DNA from 2 places in the Alteromonas sp. DYW1 genome. Region 1 is predicted to be linked to the other one. Evidence: predicted binding sites of a transcription regulator. Region 1 holds the regulator's gene; the other holds the start of a gene.

What was found. Region 1 encodes sigma-54, which starts transcription at its own class of promoters, with help from an activator protein. Its sites were predicted from a motif close to GTTGGCACGNNNNTNGNNT; they were not measured.
Region 2: the regulator sigma-54 is predicted to act here: its motif matches at 3,707-3,725, upstream of AC121Z_RS11865 (flagellar hook-length control protein FliK).

What each region holds. Positions count from the first base shown of each region.
Region 1 is NZ_CM186038.1:712,543-718,319, forward strand. Features, by position in the region: gene lptC (LPS export ABC transporter periplasmic protein LptC) at 1-51, shown strand, start outside; gene lptA (lipopolysaccharide transport periplasmic protein LptA) at 53-652, shown strand; gene lptB (LPS export ABC transporter ATP-binding protein) at 652-1,377, shown strand; gene AC121Z_RS03275 (RNA polymerase factor sigma-54) at 1,449-2,930, shown strand; gene hpf (ribosome hibernation promoting factor) at 2,958-3,245, shown strand; gene ptsN (PTS IIA-like nitrogen regulatory protein PtsN) at 3,290-3,733, shown strand; gene rapZ (RNase adapter RapZ) at 3,771-4,616, shown strand; gene AC121Z_RS03295 (HPr family phosphocarrier protein) at 4,625-4,900, shown strand; gene AC121Z_RS03300 (sensor histidine kinase) at 5,062-5,777, shown strand, end outside.
Region 2 is NZ_CM186038.1:2,641,452-2,647,228, forward strand. Features, by position in the region: gene fliM (flagellar motor switch protein FliM) at 1-1,032, opposite strand, end outside; gene fliL (flagellar basal body-associated protein FliL) at 1,045-1,560, opposite strand; gene AC121Z_RS11865 (flagellar hook-length control protein FliK) at 1,639-3,621, opposite strand; gene fliJ (flagellar export protein FliJ) at 3,779-4,216, opposite strand; gene fliI (flagellar protein export ATPase FliI) at 4,216-5,577, opposite strand; gene fliH (flagellar assembly protein FliH) at 5,570-5,777, opposite strand, start outside.

The DNA of each region.
Region 1 (5,777 bases):
TTACAACAGCATGTCCAGACTGTATATTCACCCACGAACAAGGCCCTCTAGTATGCTGCGTAACCTTTTTAATAGCATTAGTCAGACCCCGATTTTTACAGCCGTTTATCGTAGTATTTTGATTCTCGGCTACGGCGTGTTTGCTACATTCGTGTGGGCAGGGCAGTCTGACTTTAGTCAACCAATCAAAGTGGATGCAAAAAGCCAGTTTGTCGATGGTAAAAATAAAACCTCTATTTTTAAGGATGATGTTCATATTACCCAGGGGTCGATGGAAATTCATGCGGATGAGGTTGAAGTTATTGCCACAGAAGGTGAAGGTCGCGAAATATTTATCGCACGTGGGCGCCCCGCAATGTACGCGCAAAATATGGATGATGGCAGTCGAGTAACGGCGCAGGCGAATTCAATTACTTATGCTGTATCGTCACGCGCCATTACCTTAGATGGTTCAGCACAGTTGGTGCGCGACAGCAGTATGGTACAAGGTGATTTGATCCAATTTGATATGGAGAAAGAGCAGCTACTTGCGCAAAGCAATGATAACGATGAAGAGCGCCGGGTTACCACCGTATTTCGCCCAGAAACGTTTAAAGATCTGCAAGACGACGAGCCAGAAGAAGAGCAACCGCAACAGGAAGAGCCGCGATAATGGCTACGCTGATCGCGCAGAACTTAGCGAAATCTTATAAGTCCAGACAAGTTGTTAGAGACGTTAGTCTCAGCGTTGATAGCGGTCAAATCGTCGGCCTGCTGGGGCCTAACGGTGCCGGTAAAACAACCACGTTTTATATGATTGTGGGGCTAGTGCCATTGGATCATGGGCGGATTTATATTGACCAATCTGAACTCACTTTGTTGCCCATGCATGAGCGGGCGCGTCAAGGTATCGGCTATTTACCGCAAGAAGCATCGATTTTCCGTAAATTAACGGTGCTCGAAAATATCATGGCTATTTTGCAGACTCGCAAAGAATTAACCACTATTCAGCGGGAGCAAGAGGCAGATGCATTGCTCGACGAATTTAATATTAATCATATTCGCAACAGTCTTGGAATGAGCTTGTCGGGGGGGGAGAGACGCCGAGTTGAAATTGCCAGAGCTCTGGCCGCCAACCCACAATTTATCTTGCTTGATGAACCGTTTGCTGGAGTTGATCCTATCTCGGTCAACGACATTAAAAAAATTATTCAGCACCTGTGCGAGCGCGGTATCGGTGTTTTGATAACTGACCATAACGTCCGTGAAACCCTTGATGTTTGTGAGAAAGCGTACATTGTTAGTCATGGAGAGTTAATCGCTGCAGGTACGGCAGACGAGGTTTTAGCAAATCAAAAAGTGAGAGATGTATACCTCGGCGAGCAATTCAGGCTATAGTTAACCTAACGATAATAATTTGTGCAAAGCAGAGTTCGTCAACACATGGTGTGGGAAGTAAAGAGCAATAAATGAAGCCCTCGTTACAGCTTAAATTCAGTCAACAACTTACGATGACGCCGCAGTTGCAGCAAGCAATCAAACTGCTGCAGTTATCGACGCTCGACTTACAAACCGAAATCCAAGAGGCGCTTGATTCTAATCCATTACTCGAGTTAGAAGAGGTTCACGAGCCAGACAGCAACAGTGATCTGCAGACCAATAGTAAGGAAAAGGAAGAGCCAACGGCGAATTCCAGTGATGATTCACTTGAAAGTGGTGATGCGCTTGAAAAGGCCGATTTGCCGGATGAGTTGCCCATCGATAGTACTTGGGATGAATACTACAGTGCTTCATCGGCACCAGCACCAATGTCTTCAAGTAGTGATGATGACCAGGTTTTTCAGGGGGAAACCACCGACAATATACAGGACCATTTGCTGTGGCAGATGGACTTGACTCCTTTTAGCGAAGTCGATCGCGCCATCGCCATTGCAATCATCGATTCGATTGACGAATCAGGTTATTTAACCTGCACAGTTGAAGATATTCTCGCCAGTGTGAATGATGACGTAACGGACGAGCAGGTTGAAGAAGATGAAGTCTTGTGTGTGCTGAAACGCATTCAAATGTTTGATCCTATCGGCTCTGGCTCTCGCACACCGCAGGAATGCTTGTTAGTCCAACTTAACCAGTTTGCGCCTGACACTCCTTGGGTAGCAGAAGCCAAGCAAATTCTCATCGAATTTTCTGATCTGTTAAGCAGTAAAGACTATCGAACTTTGATGCGCAAAAGCAGACTAAAGGAAGAAGAGCTAAGAGAGGCACTACGCTTATTGCAAACGCTTAATCCGCGTCCAGGCAGTGCGCTGATTACGAAGGAGCCAGAATACGTTATTCCGGATGTATCAGTCAGTAAGAAAAATGGTCGCTGGAATGTCGAGCTAAATCCAGACAGTTTGCCTAAACTAAGTATAAACCAGCAATATGCTGCCATGAGTCGCAACGCGCGCAACAGCAGCGATTCGCAATTTATTCGTTCGCATATGCAAGAAGCTAAGTGGTTCATAAAGAGTTTAGAAAGCCGCAATGAAACATTATTAAAGGTGGCTAACTGTATCGTGCAGCAGCAAATTGGCTTTTTTGAGCATGGGCCAGAAATGATGAAACCCATGGTGTTAAATGACGTGGCTGAAATGGTAGATATGCATGAGTCAACCATTTCACGGGTAACAACGCAAAAATATATGCACACCCCGCGCGGCATTTTTGAACTGAAATACTTTTTTTCTAGTCACGTTGCGACTGACGGGGGTGGCGAATGCTCCTCTACGGCGATACGTGCATTAATTAAGAAGCTGGTGGCAGCCGAAAAACCGAGCAAGCCACTGAGTGATAGCAAGATTGCTCAATTGTTGGCGGACCAAGGTATACAAGTGGCCCGTCGGACAATAGCAAAATACCGTGAATCGCTCGCGATTCCCCCGTCCAATCAACGTAAGAGTTTACTCTAATAGCTCGAACAAGAAGGAAGACGATATATGCAAATTAACTTAACTGGTCACCACGTTGATATTACCGATTCGCTCCGCAATTACGTCGACACCAAATTTTCAAAGTTGGAACGACATTTTGACCATATTTCCAACGTGCACGTGATATTAAATGTGGAAAAGTTAAATCAAAAGGCTGAAGCAACTGTGCATCTGAGTGGTGCGGAGATATTTGCATCATCGGAAGATACTGATATGTATGCAGCGATTGATAGCATGATAGATAAGCTTGATCGTCAGGTTATCCGGCATAAGGAAAAGCTGAAAAAGCATTAAAGCGGTCCTCTCCATCTTGGAGATTTGGAGTTTTTTAATAAACCATGAACCTACAAACAATATTAAGCACGAACCGCACGCAATGTGCGGTTCAGTGTAATAGCAAAAAACGAATTCTAGAAATCATTAGCCAACTCGCTGCGGACAATAATCCCGATATTGACCAAGATAAAGTTCTCGCTGCTCTCATGCAACGTGAACGCATGGGAAGCACTGGAATCGGCAATGGTATTGCTATCCCACATGGTCGCTTGTTGGGCTTGAGTAACGTTATGGCAATCGTAGTAACCAGTGAGCCTGCAATCGATTTTGACGCTATCGACGATAAACCCGTCGATATTTTCTTTGCTATTCTGGTGCCAGAAGATCAAGCTGACGGCCATTTGCAAACGTTGGCGAGCGTTGCTGGGAAGTTAGCAGACAAAGATCGGGTTAAATTAATCCGCAAAGCGCAAACAAGTGATGAAATCCTGCAAGCTTTGGCCTAATCTGTACACATTAATCTAAGGGAATTGATACGTTCACATGAAACTTATTATTGTCAGCGGTCGCAGTGGCTCAGGGAAATCAATTGCGCTACGTGCACTGGAAGATTTAGGTTACTATTGTGTTGATAATATACCCGTCAATCTACTCCCCACCCTGACACATGCCGTGGTCGATGAGTATGACCTTGTCGCGGTAAGCATTGATGTTCGCAACTTGCCAAAAGATCCCAATGAACTTGTAGAAATTCTTAATTATCTCCCTGACGCATGGGACATGAACGTCATCTATTTAGACGCCAGCGATGATGAGCTAGTTAAACGCTTCAGTGAAACCCGACGTTTACATCCACTGTCAAAGGAAAATCGTTCACTCTCAGACGCCATCATTGCCGAAAAACAGTTACTTGCTCCAATTGCTGAACGCGCTGATCTCTATCTGGACACTGACAAACTATCCGTCCATCAGCTAGCTGAATTGATCCGTGAGCGAGTGTTGGGAAAAAAGAGTTCTCGTTTGGTTTTGGTCTTCGAGAGTTTTGGCTTCAAATATGGTATTCCCAAAGATGCCGATTACGTTTTCGATGCCCGGTTTTTACCTAACCCCCATTGGGAGCCCGATCTTAAACACCTAACGGGCTTAGATTCACCGGTTGAACAGTTTTTAGGTTCGCAGCCGATTGTCACCAAATTTGTTTGGCAGATCCAGAACCTTATTTCGACGTGGTTACCGCATTTAGAGCGCAATAATCGTAGCTATGTGACAGTTGCGATTGGTTGTACTGGTGGTCAACATCGTTCGGTGTACGTAACTGAATGCTTAGCGCGGACCTTTCAAGATATTCATCCTGATGTGCAGATCCGCCATCGTGAGCTGAATCGGTAGAGGGATTTATGGCGCGTATTGAAGAGACTGTAACCATCGTCAACAAGTTAGGTTTGCATGCCCGCGCGGCGACTCAATTGGTGACCCTTGCGAATCAGTTCGACGCAACTATCACGCTTAATAAGGATGACAAAAGTGCGGATGCAAGTAGCGTACTTGGTTTAATGATGTTGGAAAGTCACCAAGGGGAATCCGTCAATATTATTTGTGAGGGGAGCGATGCCGATCAAGCATTTGCTGCAGTTAAGCAACTTATTGATGGTAAGTTTAATGAAGATGAGTAGTAACTCGCGGTAATTACTGATTAATTTACCCTCCTAACTTTGCTACTTTTGTTGATCTTGAACTATTCTTGTTCCTATGAGGTTCGGCGCTCCAATGGATTTGACCATGCGCAGTTTTAGGTTAGGTCATACAAAACTTTGGGGGCGTAGTCGTTCATTTAATGTTTGCCACTTTTAAGCTCGTTGCATTGTTCCGGCGTTTTTTTCTACTTAGCTTTTGTATTCTAGCTTGTTCGCTCAGCTTGACCGCTGCAGCGAAGCAGTTTTTCTTCGATGTGGATCGTTATTCGGTTAAATCCGGGCTGCCTGACAGCACTGTGTTCAGTATTGCCCGCGACCAACAAGGTTATCTTTGGCTAGGCACTCCGAACGGGCTTGCCCGATTTAATGGGCGAGTTTTTGATAATTTTTCAGCGGCGAACCCTCAAGGAACAGAGGTCGCTTCGCGTAATAACAGTAATATATTTATTGATAGTCAGCAGCGTCTGTGGGTCGGTACTTGGGGCCAAGGGGTGTTTGTTTATGATCAGCAGTTACGCCTGCAATTGCATTTATCTGACCAAGCATCTGAGGCCTTCAGACTTAATAGCAATTTAGTCCAAACCTTCTTTGAAGATTCGTCAGGCAATGTGTGGGTCGGTACCAATGGCGGTGGCGTGTCAGTTTTCCTACAAGAGACAAACCGCATTCAAACCTTTATGCACAGTGACAGCGACTCTCGTAGCCTCAGTCACAATCGTGTATGGCATATTACTCAAGACTCGGATGGATCCATATGGATTGCTACTGGCGCTGGGTTAGACCGCATTCAAACAGATAGTTTCAGCGTTATTCCCTTAAATAATTTGGTTGCACAGGACAGCCTACTGTTTCAACA
Region 2 (5,777 bases), 1.9 Mb from region 1:
CTCAGCGTCGTTATCAATCACCCGTCCGCCGCGAGTCAACAATTGCAGTTCTGACTTAACTGACGTAGGACGTTCAATTTTTTCGGTAATTTTCAGCGCGATATTGTCGCGTGAGCGACCGAGTTTAGCCCTGAAAGTCGGTAATTCTTCAATTAACACCGTGATGTGTTCCGGCATTTCTATGGGGATAATGTCGCCGGCTTTGAGTTCCATGATCTTGTGTAACGGAATTTCCACATCCAGCATATGTGTGCTGAGTTCAACCTTCACATCCATGATTTCGTCGCGCAGCGCTTTCGACCAACGGAAATCAGTATCCTCTTTATCACTTTGCACACCTGCATCGAGCAACTCACGGATCGGTTCGAGCATGGAATAGGGCAAACTGACATGAAAATCACCGCCGCCACCATCAAGTTCAATGTGAAAGGAGCTGATCACAACGACTTCCGTTGGACTCACGATGTTAGCCATTGCCGGGTTAACTTCAGAATCCAGGTACTCAAATGAAACATCCATGACGGGCGCCCAAGCTTCTTTGTAATCCTCAAAGATAAGCTTCAACAGCATTTGGATGATCCGCCTTTCGGTGGGGGTGAATTCACGCCCTTCAATTTTGGCATGGTAACGCCCATCTCCACCAAAAAAGTTATCAACCAAAATAAAGACCAAACGGGCTTCCATGGTGATAAGTCCGGTACCTTTTAACGGACGGAAGCGCACCATGTTCAAACTGGTCGGCACAAACAAGGTGTGAATGTACTCACCAAACTTGATCATTTGGATGCCGTTGATTGAAACCTCGGCGGAGCGACGCATCATATTAAACAGACTCACCCGCATGTGCCGGGCAAAACGCTCGTTTACAATCTCAAGCGTTGGCATACGTCCACGCACGATACGATCTTGCGAGGAGAAATCATATTCAAGCGCGGATGAGTCTACCTCACCCTCACCGACATCTTCTTCCTCGACATCATCGACACCATGGAGCAATGCATCTATTTCATCTTGAGATAATAAATCGCTCACAAATCACCTCTGTTATTGCATCACAAAACCGGTAAACAGGACTTCTTCGACAATATTTTGCCCCGCCACCTCTTGCATTTTAGCTTGCACGTCTTTAACTGACTGCTCACGCAAGGCTATTTTCCCGGCTTCTGTCACTAAATCATCCGCATTACTGCTACTAAACACTTGCAGCAAAGTACCTTCGATAAGTGGAATATGTGACTTAGCTATTTCTTCACTCTCAGAGCCACGCACCATCAATTGCACTTTGATCTCGACTAATCGGTCACGTCCACTGCCAGGGACATTCAGTACAAATGGCCTTGGCATGGCAACATATAGCGCAGTCCCAGTGTTCGCTGACGCCTGTGCGCCACCGCCACCACCCGTTTGCACAGCTTCGACTTCAGCCATGTCCGCATCATCACTTCCCATAATAAAGTAAGCGGCAGCTGCACCACCAACCACAACCAATGCAACCACAATAATGAGGATCAATTTGCCTTTTTTACCGCCGTCTTCGATTTTTAACTCTTCTTCAGCCATAACTACTCTCGCACGCTTTGTGTAAGCGTATTATGGGTAGCTTGTGAAAAAATCACAATGTTTGTCAGCCATTGTGTATCACGCATAAAAATCTATACCACCGGCACTGCCATTAACCACGCGTTGTTCAATAACTTCAGAAGCAATCTCTTCCATTGCATCATCACCTTGCCCCCGGCTAAACTCACCTTGCTGCTCACCCTGTTGCTGTTGGTTGTCTTGTTGCACAAATGACTGCCCTAGCTCTATCCCTTGCTGATTGAGCATGTCTTTCAAACGCGGGATAGCTTGATCTAACGCATCTCTGGCTTGTGGTGATTGCACGACAAAATTCACTTGTGCCGCTTCACCGTTCATATTGACGCGAACTTTAACCGAGCCTAGCTCAGGTGGGTCGAGGCGGATCTCAGCAAAAGAAGAGCGCGCATTAACTATCCAGCGGATTTTTTCTGCAAATTGGGTCTGCCCTTCAGCTTTATTGATATTAACCGGCTTGTCTAATATGGCTTGAGTCGAAGAAGAACGCTGCGCCTCTAATTGCGCAACAGCATCCATTTTCGGGGCATCTGTGCGCTGCACTTGCGCTAACATATCCTCAGCCACTCCGCGTGCACGTTTCGCCGCATCGACAACAGTCAGTGTTTGGATGACCTGTTCGGCGACTCTATTCGCTGCAACCTGCAATTGTTCTTGATTATTTAACCCCGCCTCAGCAAGGGCTTCTGTGAGTAATGCTTTCACACTAAGACCTGGCTCGCGACCTTGATTAAGTTGCTGTTTGTATTCATCCAACAAGCCCTGAAGCGCGGCTACAAACGATTGCTGTTGCTGTGGAGTTACCGGAGTTGGAGATTGGCGCAGTAGCGTATCAGTCAGTGCTTCAATTGCTTTCAATTGTTGCTCATCTGGCAGTTCGGCTAAATCGCGCAAAAGTTCAGTAGGGTTTGTAACGACGGTCACAGAAGCAGCCGATGTCGGCAAGGTGACGGTATTATCTTCCGTCGCAGCGATGCTTCCACCCTCGACCTCAACCTCTGGAAGTAGCTCTGATGTTATGCCGTCAATAAGCTCCGCTTCAGGCTCGGCTTTAACATCAGCTTGCTCAGCACTGGCAGCCATATCCTGTTCAGAAGCCTTGTCACTAGCTCCGGCACCTAGCAATATTGCAAGCAACTGCTGTTGCAACGTTTGCTCAGAATTTGGTGACGCTTGATTATCCAGCTCAGAACCGCCTACCACTACATTATTCAATGCTTCTTGTGGCAATACGAATAAATCATTTTGGATGTTTTTTTGCTTGTCGCTTTCGGCCTGCAACAAGTTCATTAAATCATTAGTAATGCTATCAAGGGCAATGTTTAGCTCGCTATTTTCCGTTACGTCTTCAGGAAATATCACGGTAAGCATCATCTCTCCGGCTTCCGTGGTAGTAATTTCAAAACGCAGATCACTGTCAAACTTGGCCTGCATTTCGGCAATTTCTCCATCCCACTGAATGTCACCATCAGCATTATTTTTATTGAGGGCTTTGACTTGCTCGACCCAATCAACCCAGTTAATTGAATCTTCTGCTCCTTGTCCAGTCTTTACAGCAGCGGTTGCTGCATCGTCAGAGTGATTTTCAACAACAACCTCTGTAGTCGTGTCTTTACCCGTTTTGTCATGATCTGCAACGGGCGGTGATGCTTCACTGGTTTTCTTTTGTTCCGCCTGATTAGCAAATTCCTCACGTTTGGTATCGTCAGTTCGTTTGTCATCCGCTGCTGAGTGAGCAGTTTTGTCATTAGCGGAAGAAGCATTAGAGCTCGAATTAGACGCTCGCGGCTCCGCGCGCTCTGGCTCTGGCTGAGATGCCCGCTCCGGCTGAGCTGCCTGCTCTGATTGCGAAGCAACTGGCTTAACGCGCTCTTGCGATGCCCGCTCTTGACTTAGCATGTTGCCAAATTTCTGCTGTTCGCGATTGTTCTCGAACGCGCTGCCTAACCACTGCTTATCAACATCAAAACTGACGTCAGATTTAGCGGCAATATCTGTTTGCAGAGGGGCAATTTGTTGCATCATTCTGATTTCCTCAACTTGCAAAAATCATATTTTTCAATAGGTTATGATTTTTAACGGCGATAGCATTTACAGTTACCTGTGAACTTTGCAAGTAGTGTTCCAATCTGCGTTGAGAGTCTTGCAGAGGGGAATAGACAGAGGCTGTAATGCACATTGCTCATGCCCTGCGGATGAATCGTTGTAACGCATACTCATCAGCTTGCTGCTGCTCAAAGCGCTCAATCCGTTTTGCTTTGGCCAAGCGTTTTTGTTCAATCACGAATTCAATTGCTTTGCGCTTGCGCTGTTGTGCTAACCATTCGCGTTTACGTTGATCCACCACGAGTATGGCTTGGCTAATTACTGTATTTTGCTGTTGGCAAGCTTGATCCAATTGTGCCACGAACGCCAAATGCTGAGTATAGGTGCGCGCGCCGAGGCCGCCTTTACCGTTGGCAGTAATCGACTGAATGTATTCCTGGCGATATTGTTCAATACTGTTCAAGCGTTGCTGTTGCTGGTGCAAATATTGTTGCGCCTGATGAAACGCACCGGCACAGCGGTCTTCTTTCTGCTGTTCCCAATCAGCCACTTTCTGTAATTGATGTTGCGACATTAGACGCTAACCTTTAACCCTGATACTAATGCTTGCATCGCCTGCATGCATTCATCGTACGGGATCACTTGCTGCATCCCCTGTTGAAAGAAAGCATTAATTGCTGGTTCAGCTTGAATCGCCAAATCAATGCGTGGATCAGCGCCTTTTGAATAAGCACCGATGGCAATCAAATCACGATTTTGCTGATACAGGGAATAGACTTGGCGGATCCGTCGCATCGACTCTAGGTGCTCTTCACTAACCACTTGAGGCATGACTCGACTAACCGATGCAGGTACATCTATCGCGGGGTAGTGCCCACTATCAGCCAGGTCGCGTGATAACACAATATGGCCATCGAGGATCGCCCTGGCTGCATCAGCAATCGGATCCTGTAAATCATCCCCCTCTGTTAGCACCGTGTAAAATGCCGTAATAGAGCCCTGCCCCTCACCGCCATTGCCTGCACGTTCGACTAATGCGGGCAAACGAGCAAACACAGAGGGTGGATAACCTTTTGTCGCGGGCGGTTCACCGACTGCGAGCGCAATTTCACGCTGCGCCATCGCATAGCGGGTTAAGGAGTCGATCAGTAACAGCACATTTAAGCCTTGATCGCGAAAATACTCAGCAATAGTGACAGCAGTTTCGCAGCCTTTTAAGCGCATTAAGGGTGAAGTATCCGCCGGTGCCGCAACGATAACAGCTCGCTGCCGCTCTTCTTCAGTCAGAATGTCGTGGATAAATTCTTTCACTTCTCGGCCACGTTCTCCAACCAAGCCGACGACTACAACATCGGCACTTGTGCCCCGTGTCATCATCCCTAGTAAAACACTCTTACCCACCCCACTGCCGGCAAACAGTCCCATACGCTGGCCGGTACCAACAGTGATCATACTGTTTATCGCTCTAACCCCAACATCCAATGGCTGTTCGATTTGGCGACGAGTGAGTGGATTGATCGGTGGTTTATTGGTGGATACTCGTGTCTGCGCCTCAATCGCGCCCAAACCGTCAAGAGGCTGGGCGTTTGCATCAACAACGCGCCCCAGCAGCCCCAACCCGACAGGTAATCCAGGCTCTCGAGACAGCGGTTCAACCCGTGAGCCTGGCACAATACCTTTAACCGCTTCAGTCGGCATTAAGTAGGTAATATGTTCGCCAAACCCAACGACTTCCGCTTCAAGTTGTCCGTCAATGGTTTGTACCAAACATTGACTGCCCACCGGCAATTGACAACCGACAGCTTCGAGGGTAAGTCCAATCCCTCGAACCAGCTTACCGGCACACAAAGGGGCGGACTGGGGAATTTGTTTCGCCAGTTTATTGAGGTGTTCGCTAAATGGCGCGATCGGATCCTGCAATAAAGCGTCAGACATCACCTAATCCCTGTTGTAATAGAAAGGTTTCAAGTACGGCTTTACTGCGACGCTCTATGGAATGGTCCACAGCATTACTCTCAGTACTGATATCACAACCGCCACGCGCCATTTCTGGGGTCGCGATAAGTTGCCACTGATGGTCTTTAATAGTGTCTTCGTCAAACGTCTCTTTTACGATAGCCAAATCGTCTGGATGT